DNA from 4 places in the Paenibacillus sp. GD4 genome. Region 4 is predicted to be linked to each of the others. Evidence: riboswitches for the same ligand, from Rfam matches in the RefSeq annotation. Region 4 holds a riboswitch; each other region holds the start of a gene.
The links. Region 4 has a riboswitch for cyclic di-GMP ahead of RAC89_RS13275 (methyl-accepting chemotaxis protein). Riboswitches for the same ligand answer to the same signal wherever they lie in the genome.

Region 1 (4,207 bases), on a different contig from region 4:
TACCGGCGGACATCTCCTGCGCGGCTGCGGATACCTCCTGGATCTGATCGGACACCTGCTGTACGGAAGCAACGATCCGCTCAAGCATACTGCCGGCTTGCCCGATGACCTGTTTGCCCAGCTCAACCTCCTCCACACCGGACATAATCCGTGTGACGGCTCCGCCGGTTTGCTTCTGTATCTCCCGAATCACCTCGGTAATTTGTCCCGCCGATTGCTTCGTCTGTTCTGCCAGCTTCTTGACCTCGGAAGCTACGACCATAAAGCCGGCGCCGTGTTCCCCTGCCCGCGCCGCTTCGATGGAAGCGTTCAAGGCAAGTAAATTCGTCTGAACCGCGATTTCGGAGATGACGCCGATGATCGAATCGATTTCCTCGGAATGTTTACCCAGCTGCTGTACAACGGCGGCGGATTCCCCTACCGTAGCATGAATCTTGTTCATTTGCCCAATCGCCTGCTGCAAAGCTTCGTTACCGCTTATCGCCTGCTCACCGGCTGTCGCTGCGGCTTCCGCTACCGTAGAGGAGGTTTCAGCGATTCGCTGAATCCCCTGCGCCATCTCCTCCATGGCTACGGAGGTTTCCTCAGCCCCCTTCAGCTGCGTGTGGGTTCCGGCGGCTACTTGCTGGGTTGCTTCCGTAATTTGATTGCTTGCCTGGGTAGATGCGTGTGCATTGCGTGTCAGCATCTCCGCCGACTCAGCTACCTGCTCGGACGCCTGCTGACCGGCAAGAATCGTTTCCCTAAACGTATCCGCCATCCGATTGAAGGCATTTGCAACAATGGCAAGCTCATCCCTTGACTCCAATCGGACACGGAACGTCAGGTTCCCTTCAGCTATTTCCGATGCCGAGGCTTCCAAAGCACCGACCGCTCTTTGAACGGAGACATAGAACGAAATAAACAAGTAGATGACACCGAGCAGCACCAGCAGAGCTACCGTAACAAGAATTGTCTTATGCATATTCGCTTCATCGATTCTTGTCTGGAGCAAGCTCTTCAAAACTTCCATTTGGGTTTCATATTGCTTATACGTTAGCTCCACTGACCCGCTTAGGCTGGCGTATGTATCTTTCGGCTTCATGGTGAAAGAAGCATCCAGCAAAGTAACCCGATTGACGAATTCCAGCAGCTTTGACGTTTCCGCGGCATTGTTATTATAAGCTTCCTTCAGTTTCGATCCTGCTTGCTCGTGGATGTCCGCCGTAATAATCAGGTTCGAATTGATGGTCTCCAGCGTTGTTTTGATTTGCTCAGACAAAGTTGTAAGAGTCTGCTGTGTAGCGATGCCGGATGATCTTGCAGCCGTGAAGGATATCGCCAAAGCTCTGGCGCGGCCGACGCGGTCCGCCAGCAGTGGCATTTGCTTAAGCGCCGAATCCATCAAGTAGTAGCTTCCTATTTCGCCGTCAATAACGAGACCGGAGGAATTCGTGATATGCGTCATCAGAGAACGAATGTCCGTTAGAATGGAGCCGTGCTGATCAAGGCTTTGCTGAGGAGAAAGATCCGTCCCCTTGTTCTTGAGCTCGTTCCACTTTTTCAGGATAGCGCTCCATCGCTCCGTTGTTTTGAAATCCTCGCCCATTTCGCCGTTGAGCTGTTCTATGGACACTATAGCTTGCTGAATGGCTTCCTCGGTTTTTGGCACGTTTTCTTGTAAAGAGGCATCTCCAAGAATGATGCCGCTAAAGAGCGCGCGCCGCGTATCCATAGCGATCAGCAGGTCTTTAAGACTATCCGCATAGGTAACGCCTCGCAGCTCCTCTTTGATATGGGATGATGCGGTTGACGCATTGGAGTATTGCAGAAACGTTAGAACCAATAGCGGAACGATAACAAGAAGACCGATGACGATAAATTTGTTAACATACTTCAATCGGTTCATGATCCATTCGCCCGGTGCGAAAAATACCCTTACTTTCTGTGCAATGCCTTGGGATGTCCTGTTGGTTGCCATGCTGTCATTTCCCTCCGTCATGAAAAATAAAAAAAGGAAACCGCGTGTTTCGGTCTCCTTTAATGCAAGAGGCTTGAAACATTCGGCAGCTGGCTGGCATGAAGGGTTCCCCCTTTGTAGCCCCTATAGCTTTGCGGCCAACGCTTTCGCGAAGTGTGCCTGTATCGTGTCTTTTTACCTAAGGTCGATTCTTATTATATACTCATGCGGTAGGAAATTGGTAGGGGGTCTGTTAAACTTTTTTACAATTTCGACATAACACGACCGGCGTGGGTTCAACCTACTTTCGAGAGCCGTTAACCACAACGTTCATAGCAGCGGCATACTCCCCGAATGTAGCTGTAATGCTTGAAGTGCCTGCAAGATGAGCCTTAACCTGTCCGTGGGCGTTAACCGATGCAACCGAACCGTCGCCATGGGCAAACTTCACTTTCTCCGGAGCTTCTTTCCGCGAGCCGTCTTTATACTGCAAGTAAGCTGTTACAGTGGTTTCCTCGCCGGGCTCGGCTTTCCAGTCAGCAGGACTCAAGACCATGCCAACAATCGTATTCCATTCGAAATAAACACGGTAAGTCGTAAGGTGCACCCCGTCCTCCGCCGTGACGACAATTGTGGCAGCACCGGGAACTCCTTCCGCCTGCGATACGGCAATAGAGGCTTTAGCATCTGCAGCATCAGCTGTAATCGGCAGTGCGCTGCTTGTGCCTTCCGGCAAATATACGGTATATTCCAGAAGCTCGGCCGCGAAGCCCGCCAGGGGGGCGCCTTCTAATTGTATAGCGGCAAGCCGGGAGTTGTTGCTCATCACATATACTGTAGATGACGCGCTAATGCCGTCCAAGGTCGCCGTAATTTCAGCCGCACCGGGGTTCAGCGGTGTGACGATACCCGCCGGGCTCACGGTCAGCACTGACGAATCGGATACCGTGTATTTCACATGGCTCGTGACGTTACTAGTAAATCCGCCGGAATAGCTGCCGGTAACCTTCAGAGGGTACTGCTCCCCGATCACCGCCTTCCCATCGGTCTGGTCCACTGTAACTGCTGCAGCTGCCTTTTCAGGTACAGGTTGCTGACGATCGGTAAATGGTCGGAGGCTTGCGTCTGAATGACGCGGGCGTTCTCACGTTCACCGAGCATGACGTCGCTGGAGGCCAAGATATAGTCAATCGTGGCCGACGGGTTGACCGAATCAATGGTAAACGCATTCGGCTGGTCTGCGAACTGGTTCTGAAGCTCTTTGGTGAACTTGCTCATTTCCGGAGCATACGGCCTCGCGTTAAAATCGCCTACAAGGATTTTGGGGCCGCTTCGTTTCGCCATAATAGCTAATATTTCATCCGCCTGGGTATTCCGCTGAATGGCATCCAGTCCCAAGTGGGTGGAATAGAAGCTCAGCTGAACCCCTTGAACGTCAATCGTCGTCTCGAGTACCCCACGCTGCTCCTGACCATAGCTCGTAAGCCAATAATTCTGGTTCTGCACAATGGGGTATTTGCTCAGAACGGCAGTGCCGTATTGGCTTCTCGGCTGCCCCGGCTCTGACGGCGGACGGTCCAGATTGGCCCCATACGCGAACTGCATGCCAAGCAAGTCGGACAATCGTTGGATCGTATCTTCGTTATTGCTGCGGCTCGAATAATAACGGTCCACCTCCTGCAGGCCGACAATGTCCGCACCCGACTGCCTGATGACATCGGCTATTCTATCCAGATTGTAATTATCGGACGGGTCAGCACCGTGATGAATGTTATAGGACATTATTTTTATAGGAAAATGCACGTCTGTTTTCTCCTCTGCGAAGTGAATTCGATATTCTTTGGCGGTCAATCCGTCATCTGCAGTGCCGATCACATAGACGATTCCGGGCACGACGGAAGGCAGCTGTATCTTAGTCGCGCCGTTCGGGTCCTCCGTTACGGCCGTCACTGCCGGCACCTGCCGGTTATCGGCCGGAAGGGTGAAATAATAGTCCGTTTGACTAGGGGTGAACCCGGGGATAGGCACTCCGTTCACGCTGATCGACGACAGGTTAGGATTTTTCAAGTACACGGAAACCGGCAAATTTGCCGTGCTTTGGCCGTAGGTGGCTGTAATGACCGTAGTTCCGCTTGCTAATGCACGGAGAACGCCCGGCGCCGGAATATCCGCTACGTTGGGCTGTGTGTTTGCGTATTGTGAATGATTCGTCACATCGCGGATCGTACCGTTGGTCATATAGGCTTGAAGCTTGAAGGTGCTTGTCGT
Region 2 (4,207 bases), 390 kb from region 4:
CTCCAAATTCGCAAGCCCCTCTTTGGTCAAAATAACATCTTCGCTAAACATGGTTCATCTCCTATAATCATACTCCTGCCATTGTACCACTACTTTCTTCTTTGCCCAAATCCTAGGCTGAAACCGTTGATCTGTGGTTACACTGAAAAGAGAGGAAAGGAATGAGACTGCACTTATGAAGCTTACTAAACGATATTTATCCAGGGACTTGGTGACGAAGCCCTCTTACGATAAGGAAATGCTTCGAGAAGTATGGGGGGATTATTGGGGGGCATCGAATGAGATCGGCCGCATAGGCAAAATTCTGATGCATCGTCCGGGCCGGGAAGTGCTGCATCTGCACCGCCATGTGGCAGAAATCGAAGCCGGCCCTGTATTCAACGAAGAGGTAAAGGGCAACACACCTAGTGACTACCGACAAGAAGAGCTCCCTGCTCTGGAACGGCTGCAAACACAATATGACGGCTTGACTCAAGCGTTGAAGAAGGAGGGGATCGAAGTCCTGTCACTGGACGAAGCCTCCGATGGACTCCCGGAGCGAATGTTCACGAGGGACCTTGCTATGGTAATACCCGGAGGTGTTATCCTGTCCCGTCCAGCCCTTCATTTGCGCTATGGGGAGACACCGCTGGCTGCCCGGACATTCGCAGGGCTGGGAATTCCAATCCTAGGCATGGTTCAGGGAACGGGCCTTGCAGAGGGCGGCAGCTTTATGATGCTGGATCCGGCCACTGCGCTGATCGGCCGGTCCGAACGGGTTAACCCTGCGGGGATTGAGCAAATCCGGTTCATTTTATCCTTGCAGCAAATTCGCCTCCTAGTCATCGATTTGCCCTCAACGATCATCCATCTGGACGAAGCCTTTATGCCGATCGATCATCACAAGGCTCTCGTGAACACGGCGCTGCTGCCGTTTTGGTTCCTCGATGAGCTGCACCAGCGCGACATCGAGCTGCTGCATGTAGATCCCAAGGATCCTCCCCTAACGATCAATGCCCTGACCCTCGAACCTGGAAGGGTCTTATTCTCCAGCAGCGGAGCTCGTACGATGGACCTGCTTGCTAAACATGGGATTGATGTCATTCCCGTAGAGGTCGATGAAATCTATAAGCTGGGGGGCGGAATTCACTGCGTCACCTTACCCTTAACCCGGAGTTTATGTTAAAAGCAATCGGCTCCCATAAGGAAAAAAGTCCCTCCTGGGGGGACTGTATTCCTTGTTTGAAAGGTCGCCATGACCCTCTTCAGGCCTATGATGGTATCGGTTACAATTGATTCTCCCTCCTCATATCGATTAGTACGGGCTTTGGTACAATGGATAGTAAGTGAAATTTGACGATGTGTGTAGGAAGCCAAGACAAGGAACAAAGGCAAACCCGTACGAAAGTCGGGGACGCAAAGCCACGGGTCTACCCCATCCCCAGGGATGGCAGGACAGCCGGGTTGCTCGGAGGTGCTTGGCTTTTTTGCGTTCATTTCTAGAGAGAGGAGATCCCTATGCGACTTGGCGAGCTTCTAATCATGAACGGGCTGATTACGAAGGAAACGTTGGAGCAGACCCTTCTGCAGCAGGCGACCACGCCCCGAAAGCTGGGTGAGCTGCTAACCTTAAACGGCTCTATCACAGAACGGCAGCTGGTAGAAGCGCTCGAATTCCAGCTCGGCGTCCCCGTAGTCAATATGGAGGAGGCTCAGTTCGACGAGCAAACCCTGCAGCTGATCCCAGGGACGTTAGCCCGTAAGCACGGGGTCATGCCGCTGGAGGTCAAAGGGAGAAAACTAAGGGTGGTCATGCTGGACCCCCTGAATCAGGAGGCCCTTAAGGACATCCAAATGACAACCGGCTTGCTGGTACAGCCCTGTCTTGCGACAAGAACGGAAATCGAGCAAGCCGTTCTTCGGCACTACGGTATGCAGGATGCGACGGATCTCTGGGAGCAATTGCTGGAGGAGGCCGTTCGGCAAACGGCTTGCGGTATTTACCTGGAGCCTCAGAATGAGGGTGCTTGGGTCCGATTCAAAATCGACCGTTCGATGCGAACCCATACAACGCTGCCCTCTAAACTGCAGCTTGGGCTGACGGAACGGATGAAGAACGCCTTTGCGCTCGACCCTTCGGAGCGTAAGCTCCCTCAGGAAGGATCGCTGCGGGTCCATGTAGCGGACAGGACGGTCGATCTGCGTCTCTCCACTCTGCCGACCACCGCGGGGGAGAGCCTTTTCGTCAGTGTAACCGATGCTTCGGAAGCAATCCGCAAGCTCTCCGAACTATCGCTCAGCGAGCCGAACCTTCATAAATTGGAAAAATCGATTCGACGGCCCTCCGGACTGATATTAGTTTCAGGGCCTTGGGGCAGCGGCAAAACGACAACGCTGTACACGCTGATGGAGGAGCTGAACAAAGAAACGCTCCGATGCGCATCGGTCGAGGAACGTGTACTGCGCAGGCTGGACGGCGTTCAGCAGGTGGAAGTGAAGGATGAAGTCGGCCTCACAGCCCCTCTGGCTCTCCGCTCCGTGCTGAGGCAGGAGCCGAACGCCATCCTCATCGATGATCTTTCTTCACCGGGCATGCTGCAGATGGCGCTCCGCGCCGCAGCTGGGGGAAAGCTGATTATAGGGAGTGTCCTCGGCAGCAGTGCCGCAGAGACCCTTCAGCACTTGCTGGATAGAGGAACGGATCCCTACTTAGCGGCTTCCTCCCTGCATTGTGTCGTTTCCCAGCGTATGGTACGCAGAGTATGCAAGCAATGCGCCCAATCGGTTCCGGTCACGGATGAGGAGGCCGCCCAATTCGAAAGCCATGGGCTGCTTCATCCGGAGGACGGCAAGGCAAGCAAGGGGCTGATCGGAAACTTCCGCTCCTTCGTATCCGCCCAGATCAGCGGCAAGCCTACGGTCATCCGGGGCAGCGGCTGCAGCTTATGCCAGCAGACCGGCTATAGGGGGTATGTTCCTCTTCAAGAGGTGGTGACGTCAGAGGAAGGACTACGAAGCTGGATGTTATCGAGGCGCCAACCGGAGGAACTGAAGCAGCAGCTGGAGCAGAGTGGTTCGAAGTCCCTGCTTTATGACGGTCTCATGAAGGCACGCAGCGGCATTACGACAGTGGATGAAGTGCTGCGTGAAATCAGCAGCGGTTGAGGCACAGAATTTGCAGTGAAAACACAAAGGAGGCCACGGAATATGTCCTATCGGGTGCTGGTGGTAGACGATACGAACTTTATGCGAAGAATGGTTGCCGATTGCTTAAGACAGTCCGGATATGAGGTCGTAGGTGAGGCAAGCAACGGCCGTGAGGCCGTTAAGCTCTATGAAGAGCTCATTCCGGATTTTGTCATGATGGACTTGACCATGCCGGAGATGAACGGCGTCGATGCGATTAAGGAAATCCTAAAGCTCGATTCCACAGCGGTTATTTTGATCTGCTCGGCAAGCAACCAGCAGGATCTGATCTTCGACGCACTGGATGCCGGGGCTAAAGGCTATGTGATGAAGCCGTTCAACCCGGAGCGGCTGAAGGAGATCATTCGCAAGTACGCGATGCCGCATCTTAAGCCGCTGGCGTCCGAGGAGGAGTCGGACAGCCATGCTGCTATCGCTGCGACGGTGGAGACAACGCCGGAAGTGCAAGCGCAGGCTATGACTGAGGCCCTGGCTGTGGAAGCCTCGGAAGCTGCCGAACCCGTAGCGACCCCTCAGGCAGAGACCTCCGCGTCGGAGCTGGCGGAGGCGCCTAGCTGTGCGGAGGAGAGTAGGCACACCCCGACGCTGGAAGCGGTAAGCCATGCAGCTGACGGTTTGAAAGTCATTAACTTATTCAAAGGGAGTGGCGTCGTGAAGAGCTTTACCAGCAGTTACCTGTGCAATTGGCAGGAGGAGGCGCAGGGAGAAACTTCGAATTACATTGCCATTTGCACCGAAAGCGAGAACAAGATCGTCATCGAAATGTCCGGCGAAGGAAAGGAAAAACAAATCGTTCACTTCTCGCTCGACGGCTTCCGGCAGCTCAGCAGCTGGCTTGATATCCACACAGGGATCAGCAAGGTGGCTGCAGCCAAGGAAATGGCGCAATAGCACTCCCACCAAACGACCTGAATTCAATTCAAGGTCGTTTTTTTATTCATCCAGGAATATATTTACAAAACAAAACACTTCATGTTATCATTTACGTAGTTACGTAACTACGTATTTCAATAATTTGATG
Region 3 (4,207 bases), 1.6 Mb from region 4:
GCTACCACCTGGACCCTGGGATACGCTTATCAGCTTCTAGGGGAGCGGACAGCGGCAATCAAGGCTTATACCGAAGCTTTATCCGCCAGTCAAAGAATCGGGCACGTCATGATTACCGTCATGGCTACTCTCGGCATAGGCCTGCTGCAGGAAGCGGATAACCGGTACCATATGGCGGCGGAAACTTATCGTCATGTGCTGGCATTGGCGGGTGACCCGCCGCTGCCTGTCGCATGTGAGGCCCATCTCGGCTTAGCCCGTATCCATTATGAGTGGAACCGGCTGGAGGAGGCACAGCGGCACAGCCAACAGGCATCCCGTCTGGCCAGGCTGCTGGAGCATTCGGACCGGGTGGTGGCATGCGAGGTGTTTCTCGCCCGGTTGAAGCTGGCTCAAGGGAAAGTAAGCGAGGCTGCCGAGATCGTTGTCCGGTCCGAGCATTTTGCAAGACAGCATCGGTATGAGCATCAATTCCCCTTCATCTCCGCCGTACGCGTGCAGGTGCTGCTTCGGCAGGGCAATCTCACGGCAGCCTTGCAGCTCGCCCGGAAACACAAGCTTCCTGTGAGTCTGGCTCGGGCCCATCTGGCTCAAGGAGATACAGCTGCAGCGCTGGCTCTGCTGGGACCGCACATGGAATGGGTGGAAGCCAAAGGCTGGGAGGATGAACGGCTTCAAGGCTTGATTCTCGAAGCCCTTGCGCTGCATGCCCATGGAGAAAAGCTGAGATCCTTGCAGCAGCTGAGCTATGCCTTGGCATTAGCGGAGCCGGGAGGCTTCGTCCGGCTGTTTCTCGAGGAAGGGCTGCCGATGGCCGGTCTCTTGTCGGAAGCCGCGGCTGCGGGAATCATGCAAGAGTACATCGGAAAGCTGCTGTCCGCCATGAAAGCGGAGGGAATCCATAGCGGGCTCCTCTCCGATCTGCCTCAAGCGCCCTCACTGATTGAGCCGCTTACCGCGCGGGAAACGGAGGTGCTCCGTCTCATAGCCCTAGGATTGTCGAATCACGAGATAGGCGAGCGCCTTTTCATTTCCCTGAGTACGGTGAAAGGGCATAACCGGATCATCTTCGACAAGCTGCAGGTCAAACGGCGCACCGAAGCGGTAGCTCTTGCCCGCAAGCTTGGTCTTCTTTAAGCATTTCGTCAAAACCGTACTTTAGTATCTATGGAATCGCATCCATTGGCATGTATGCTAATTCCAATATGCCGTTGGGGGAGGAAGTCCATGAGAGCGATATTATGTACAAAATACGGTTCCGCGGATGTGCTGAAGCTGGCTGAGGTGGAGAAGCCGATTCCCAAGGACAAGGAAGTGCTGGTGAAAATTCATGCGACGACGGTGTCGGCCGGTGACTTGCGTGTGCGCCGCTTTCAAAGCCCGCTATCGCTGTGGCTCCCTATGCGCATTGTCTTGGGACTTAGGAAACCGAGGAAGCCCATCCTTGGCGTCGAGCTGGCCGGAGAGATTGAAGCGGTGGGCAAGGAGGTCCGGAGCTTTCGGGAAGGGGATCAAATTTATGCCCTGACCGGGATGGGCTTCGGAGCGCATGCGGAGTACACATGTTTGCGGGAGGACGGTGTGATGGCTTTAAAGCCCGCGAACATGAGCTATGAAGAGGCGGCTGCCGTTCCTATGGGAGCTACGACGGCATTGCATTTTTTTCGCAAAGGGAATATAAGGCAAGGGCAGAGGGTTCTAATCTATGGAGCTTCCGGAGCTGTAGGCACGTCTGCGGTGCAGCTGGCGAAATATTATGGCGCGGAGGTTACCGGGGTGTGCAGCGCCTCCAACCTTGAATTTGTCAAAGCCATAGGGGCGGATCAGGTGATGGACTACACGAAGGAGGAGTTTACCCTGGAAGTAGGGTGCTACGATCTGATCTTCGACGCTGTAGGGAAGCTCTCGAAATCCGCTGCCAAGAAAGCACTTGCTCCAAGCGGGAGCTATGTGACGGTCGATGGCCAAGGGATTGCCAAGGTACGCAAGGAAGATCTGCTTTTCCTCAAAGGGCTCGCAGAAGAAGGGAAGCTGAAAGCGGTTATCGATAGACGCTACTCGTTGGAGCAAGTTCCCGAAGCGCATCGTTATGTTGAAAAAGGGCATAAAAAAGGGAATGTCGTCATCACGGTGAAGCATGAGAATTGTATGTAATTTTATAAGAGAAGGCCACTGGGTTGCCGTTACCGGTGGTTTTTATTTTGCGCATATAAAGTGGTATGGTAATCCTTGCCCGTAGTCCCTTAGACAAATAGCTAAAAATATCTTATACTAAAATGTGTCGAATAATGTCGAGTGGGCAAACCTTCCGAAAGGAGGGGGCGCAAAGCTTCGGGCCTAAGGAGTGCTGACTCTAGGGCGGCCGGGCCGCAGAAATCGGATTGCGTTTGAATCATCGCAACGCGGCGCCAATAACTCGCAGCATGTCATGTTCATCGATGGAGTGAGGGGAAAGCCTATGAATTTGCGGATCAAATTGCCGATCCTTATCGTTGTCATTGTTTCAGCCTCCATACTTATTTCCGGGATCATCACATATTTCTATAGCTCGGAGCTTCTGCTTCGCAAGAGTGACGACGAAATGAAGGCGAATGCTTATCGTATGGGAGAAGCCATTCGGGGGTTGGTTTCCGCAGAAATACGGCAAACCGAAATCCTCGCCTCCCAGCAGCTGTTTCGTCATACGCTGGCCGCTAGAAGCGAATCCGGCGTACATTTTTTTGATTCGACGAATCCGCAGCTCTCATTATCTACGAAGGCGCTTCAGGACGCTTATCACGGTTCGGTGCTGCATGAGAAATTTTGGCTCGGCGATTCCGAGGGAGTAGTTATTGCCGGCAGCGACGCAGCACCGGAGACAGGTCAAATTATAGTGAAGGACCGCAGCTACTTTATCGCGGCGATGAAAGGGGCACCGGCTGTTAGCGGCACGATTGCTTCCAGGGCCAACAGCCAAACGATCATCGTTATTGCGGTGCCGGTTAAGGAACCTTCAGGCCAAGTCATAGGGGTCGTCGGCAATTCCATTTATACTTCTTTTTTCTCGGATCAGTTGAAGGGCATCAAAATAAACAAGCATGGAGTGCTGTATATCGTGGATGCTGACGGAATGATATTGGCTCACTCCGCCAACGACAACTTGATTCAAACGAAGGTAAAAAGCGAGGAGATTATAAGCGTTATCCGGGATCAATCCGATGAAATGAACGGCGGTATGGTGATTTCGAACGGTCAAGGGTCCAAATATTTGGCGTATTCCAAAATCCCTCTGGCCGATTGGACCGTCATCGTAGAGGATGACGTGGCGGACATTCAAAGTCCGCTGATCGATTTGGCCTATAAGTACGCGATGGTGCTTCTTCTTTCCATCACAGCGGCGTTCGGGTTGTTCGTCATGATCTTGTTCCGTTGGGTGACGAAACCGCTTCACGAGATTATCAGAGTAATTATGCGAGCCGGGGCAGGGGACCTTACCGCCAGGGTGCAGCTCCGGGCTAAGGATGAATTCCGTGTGCTCGGGACCTCGCTCAATGACATGCTGATTCGAATCGGGGAGCTGATGCAGGCGCAGGAAACGGCGAACCGTCTTCAGCTGGAAAACGTCGCGGAGCGGGAGAGGAGCCGGGTTTCCGAGCTGCTTCGAACCTGCATGTATAAGCTGAATTCTACTTTGGATGCCGAGCAAGTGAAGGACCTTGCCTTCTACGAGCTGCTGAAGCTTGTCCGTTATGATCGCGCGGCTTCATGGATGCTGGAGTCCGATCGTTTAGTCCCTCATGCGGAAACCGATCACGGCATAGGATTGTCTCAACGGGATCCCTTAGAGGTTAAGGCTTGGTTTGCTCAAATGAGACAAGACCACCAGCCGATTATGGTATGCAGTACGGATGGACAGGGCTACCTTCTGGCCGTACCGCTCGAAATGCACGGGAAGCTCGTTGGTTTGCACATCATCGAGAGGAAGGAGCCGGCCTTTGAGCGAAGTGAAGTCGAGCTGGTGTTAAGCTTTTGCAGCCAAGCGGTCATCGCCGTGACGAATGCGCAGCTGTATCGGGAAAAGGAAATGATGGCCATAACGGATGAGCTGACCGGCATCTATAATCGCCGTCACTTTTTCCATCTGGCCGAGCAATGGCTGGAACGAGCCGAGCTGCATGGAGAGCCGATCTCCGTTATTTTATATGATGTAGATTATTTCAAGCAGGTA
Region 4 (4,207 bases):
AGCGCCATACGTTCATAAGATTCATTCCATTCACTTTATAGTAAGAGGTTCCGGCTTCTATGTGATGAATAACGTCAAGTATGCTTTGGAAGCAGGATCGGTCATGGTGTTCGTTCCCGATACGACCTTTGAGTGGTCGGTTTCAGATTCGGAGGACGTTGAAATTTACCATATCAGGTTCGATTATCGAGTTTGTTATAAGGATAAGCTGGAGTGGATCTCTGAGGCTCCGGACAACGGGCTCGCTCCCTTACGCGGCATGATGATGACGATACGGCCTGCCGAAGTCCGCAGATGGTTTGATAGAGTGTTTCAATTGTGGAAAACCTACGATCCTATCTCCCAATACCGCTGCAATCTGGCGTTTCGTGAGCTGTGGCTTTCCTTAATCGACAATATGTACGAACAACAGTACAGCAACAACGCTGATACAGTGATTCAATTTACTCTCAGGTATATCGACGATCATTATCAATCTCCGTTGACCATTGAACAGTTGGCCAAGACGGCAGGGCTCAGCACCGGTTATTACTCGCGGCAGTTCAAGCGGCTCACCGGTTTCGCTCCGAAGGATTATCTGATACGGTTGCGGGTTAGCAAAGCGAAGGAATTGTTGGGGAGCTCAGGCTTGGCTTTAACCGATATTTCAAAGTTAGTCGGATATGAGGACGAATTTTACTTCAGTCGTATTTTCAAGCGGATCACCGGAATGACTCCGTCGTCCTATGCTAGACAATCACAGAGGCCGTAGTATCGCTCGATTCATTGACAAAAGGCACGGGCCGTTTTTCCTACGGTACCGTGCCTTTGTACGTTTAAATTTTCGCAATCGATTCGGACAAGGCTTCCGCCATCTGGGCAAGCGATTGCGAGGTCGCCGAATTCTCCTCGACGCTGGCGGCGGTCTCTTCCGTTACGGCGGAGATGCTCTCTACCGAACGCAGCACATCGCCCGATTGAGCGGCTTGCTCCTCACAGGCAGCGGCAATTTCCACCACCTTGCTTGCGGTTTCGTTCAGCTTCGCAATAATGCGCTCGAAGGACTCTCCTGTCATCTGCGACAAGGCCACTCCCTCCTTCACGGCAAGAACACTCAGCTCGGTGTTGTGCTGCATCCCCTTGATGATTCCGGAAATTTGCTTCGTGGCTTCCCGGCTGCGTTCGGCCAGCTTACGCACCTCATCGGCGACAACGGCGAAGCCCCGGCCGTGTTCTCCCGCGCGGGCGGCCTCAATGGCGGCATTCAACGCCAGCAGATTCGTTTGGTCCGCAATTTCGTCAATAACCTCAATAATGTCACCGATGGTAGCGGAATCCTGCTCCAGCTTGGACATTTGACGGCTTACCTGATCCATGCCGGTAATCGAGTTGCGTACCGCTTCCCCGCCCTCCTTGGCAATGGAGACGGTTTGGCTGGAAAATTCGGCGGCCTGCTCCGCGTTCTCCGCCACTGAGTTGATTGCAATGGAGAGCTCCGTAATCAGCTCCGTCATGTGCTGTGCGGATTGGGATTGATCGTTGGCGCCGCTGGCAATCTCCTCGGTGCTGGCCGAAATCTGCTGTGCCGAAGCGGAAACATTCTGCGCGGAGGCCATTACGGTTCGGATCACAGAGCGCAAATTGTTCAGCATGATCCATCCGAAGGCTGCACTAATGGCCAAGCAAACGATGATGATAGTAATAATAATGGTTTGATTCAAGCTTTGCTTGGCTTCCAGTTCCTGAAGGGAGACGGCGATCTGATCATTCAGACTGTTAAGTGAATCGGCTATGATCGGATCCAGCTCCTTACGGGCCTCGCGCTCTTCGCCAAAATGAAGCTTCAGCGCTTCGGCCGGATTGCCTTGATTGTACGCGTCGAGAACTTTTTTGCTGGCGGCGGAGAAGTTAATGAAGTTTCGGCTGATTTTATCGATCGTCTGCTGCTCCTCAGGACCGAGCTCCTTCATTCTGCGAAGCGTTTGCAAATAACCGTCAATATCGGCGGTCTTCGCTTTCATTTCCGGCAGGTAGCTTGCATCACCTTGAAGGAGGAAGCCTCTCTCGTCATTGGATAAGCCCGTTAACCGAAATTGAATGGATTTCATGTGAAACCGGTACTCCTGCTTTTGCAAGAGGGCATCGTACATCTTCTGGTTGTGTTCGGTGTTAATGTAAAAATAAACCCCAATGAAAACAATCATGCTAAGCAGTGTTGCAAGAACAAGTAGAAGCTTCGTCTTCAGTCTCATGGATGTTGGCCTCCCGATTTTTGTATGACTGGGTATCAATGTAAATAAAAAAACCGCCAGGAAGCCGGTTTTCATGCAGCTTCGGTAGCCCGGCGATCGTAGTTAATGAAACCTTAGACCCGTAGCTTTGCGTCCCCGCCTTTCGAGGGGTTTGCCGTTGACGAAGAATATTCGATTTAGTAGAAAGGACCTAATCCCCCATAGTATAAAGTGTACTTTAGAAATTATCAACAAAAATCGACAAATTTCTCGTTGGTTGAGATAAATTCAGTAAAGCAAACGGATAAAAAAAGATATGTACTTTGGAAAAAACGCATCCTATAATGATAATGATAATTATTATCAATACAATACACCGAAGCAAACGCAGTCCGAACTGCATTGTCTGCATTAGCTGTGGTTAAGGAGGAAGCAACAATATGAAGGCTTTACGATGGATGGTCCTATTTGTACTGGCGTTGGCGGTTTCTGCCTGCGGAAGTACAGCGGCACCGGGAGGATCGGCGGGAACAGTCGTTAATCAGGCAGCTTCTCCGGAAGCGGGGAAATCGAAGGACCAGGGCGGGGCGAGTACAGCCGCAACAGGGGAAAAAATCATTAAGCATGCCATGGGAACGGCAACCTTAAAGAAAAAGCCGGAACGGGTGGTCGTTCTTTTCAACGGGATGACGGATATTTCGCTTCATCTGGGTGTGAAGCCTGTCGGCTCGGTAGAGTCGTGGGAAGAGAAGCCGTGGTACAACTATTTGCGGGCGCAGATGGACGGGGTGAAAAACCTCGGCGAGGAAACCCAGCCCAATGTAGAGGCCATTATCGCGCTCAAGCCGGATTTGATTATCGGAACGAAAAATCGCCATGAGAAGATTTATCCTCAGCTGGAGAGCATTGCCCCGACGATTATGACGGAAGAGATTTTCGATTGGAAGGCGAACCTGAAGATCGCAGCCGATGCGCTCTACAAGCAGGAGGAAGGCGCGAAGATTCTTAGCGAATGGGATCGCCGTGTGGCGGAGTTTAAACAGAAGGCGGGAGATAAGCTGGCCAAATCGGAGGTATCGATTGTCCGGTTCGAACGGGACGGCAGCGCGCGCTTCTATGCGACAGGGTTTGCCGGCACGATCTTCAAGGAGCTAGGATTGCCTCGTCCGAAGGCGCAAATGGTGGAAGGCAAGGCCGTGGTGAACCTCACCTCGAAGGAGCAGATGTCGCAGCTGGATGGGGACTACATATTCGATATTACCCGACTCAATGAGAATGAGCCGACGGTAGCCAAATCACAAAACGATTGGACCTCCCATCCTCTCTGGAAGAGCCTGAAGGGTGTCAAGAACGGGAAGTACTACAAGGTCGACACGATCACCTGGAACTTGGCCGGCGGGTCCATGGCGGCAAAGGCAATGCTGGATGACCTCTACCATTATTTTGAAATCAAGTAGTTCCTAGGGAGCGTTTCACCATGAATCTGATGCATTCGACTGTAGCGAAGGCCGGCGGTCTGCTGGCTCTCCTGCTGGTCCTGCTGCTGAGCTTTGTCTCCAGCATCCTTTTCGGTGCGACCCAATACGATTGGCATACCGCCTGGGCGTCCGTCTTTCACTACGATGAGAATGTCGCCGACCAAATCATTATCCGCACTACTCGTGTGCCGAGGGCTTGCATTGCCGCAGCCATAGGGGCCAGCCTTGCCATCGCGGGCACGCTGATGCAGACGCTGACACGCAATCCGCTCGCTTCGCCCAGTGTGCTAGGAGTGAATGCCGGGGCTACCTTCTTCGTCGTCCTTGCAGCCATCGCCTTCTCGATTTCATCCATGCAATGGCTGATGTGGATCTCCTTCATAGGAGCTGCCCTGGCAGCTGTGTTCGTTTACGTGCTGGGCTCAATGGGCAGAGACGGCTTGACTCCTCTCAAAATCGTACTCGCCGGCGCTGCCATGTCCGCCTTATTCGCATCGTTTACCCAAGCGATTCTGGTGC

Region 1: linked by a shared signal. The riboswitch ahead of RAC89_RS24575 (methyl-accepting chemotaxis protein) and the one ahead of RAC89_RS13275 (methyl-accepting chemotaxis protein) in region 4 are both predicted to bind cyclic di-GMP.
Region 2: linked by a shared signal. The riboswitch ahead of RAC89_RS11390 (GspE/PulE family protein) and the one ahead of RAC89_RS13275 (methyl-accepting chemotaxis protein) in region 4 are both predicted to bind cyclic di-GMP.
Region 3: linked by a shared signal. The riboswitch ahead of RAC89_RS05555 (diguanylate cyclase) and the one ahead of RAC89_RS13275 (methyl-accepting chemotaxis protein) in region 4 are both predicted to bind cyclic di-GMP.

Annotation. Positions count from the first base shown of each region.
Region 1 is NZ_JAVCYK010000002.1:289,236-293,442, reverse strand. Features, by position in the region: gene RAC89_RS24575 (methyl-accepting chemotaxis protein) at 1-1,960, opposite strand, end outside; cyclic di-GMP riboswitch class I at 2,042-2,130, opposite strand; gene RAC89_RS24570 (Ig-like domain-containing protein) at 2,241-2,996, opposite strand; gene RAC89_RS24565 (endonuclease/exonuclease/phosphatase family protein) at 2,969-4,207, opposite strand, start outside.
Region 2 is NZ_JAVCYK010000001.1:2,417,815-2,422,021, forward strand. Features, by position in the region: gene greA (transcription elongation factor GreA) at 1-51, opposite strand, end outside; gene RAC89_RS11385 (dimethylarginine dimethylaminohydrolase family protein) at 176-1,165, shown strand; cyclic di-GMP riboswitch class I at 1,360-1,451, shown strand; gene RAC89_RS11390 (GspE/PulE family protein) at 1,498-3,144, shown strand; gene RAC89_RS31650 (response regulator) at 3,187-4,077, shown strand.
Region 3 is NZ_JAVCYK010000001.1:1,160,241-1,164,447, reverse strand. Features, by position in the region: gene RAC89_RS05565 (winged helix-turn-helix domain-containing protein) at 1-1,137, shown strand, start outside; gene RAC89_RS05560 (NAD(P)-dependent alcohol dehydrogenase) at 1,228-2,154, shown strand; cyclic di-GMP riboswitch class I at 2,289-2,375, shown strand; gene RAC89_RS05555 (diguanylate cyclase) at 2,345-4,207, shown strand, end outside.
Region 4 is NZ_JAVCYK010000001.1:2,809,364-2,813,570, forward strand. Features, by position in the region: gene RAC89_RS13270 (AraC family transcriptional regulator) at 1-751, shown strand, start outside; gene RAC89_RS13275 (methyl-accepting chemotaxis protein) at 816-2,231, opposite strand; cyclic di-GMP riboswitch class I at 2,312-2,397, opposite strand; gene RAC89_RS13280 (ABC transporter substrate-binding protein) at 2,651-3,667, shown strand; gene RAC89_RS13285 (FecCD family ABC transporter permease) at 3,697-4,207, shown strand, end outside.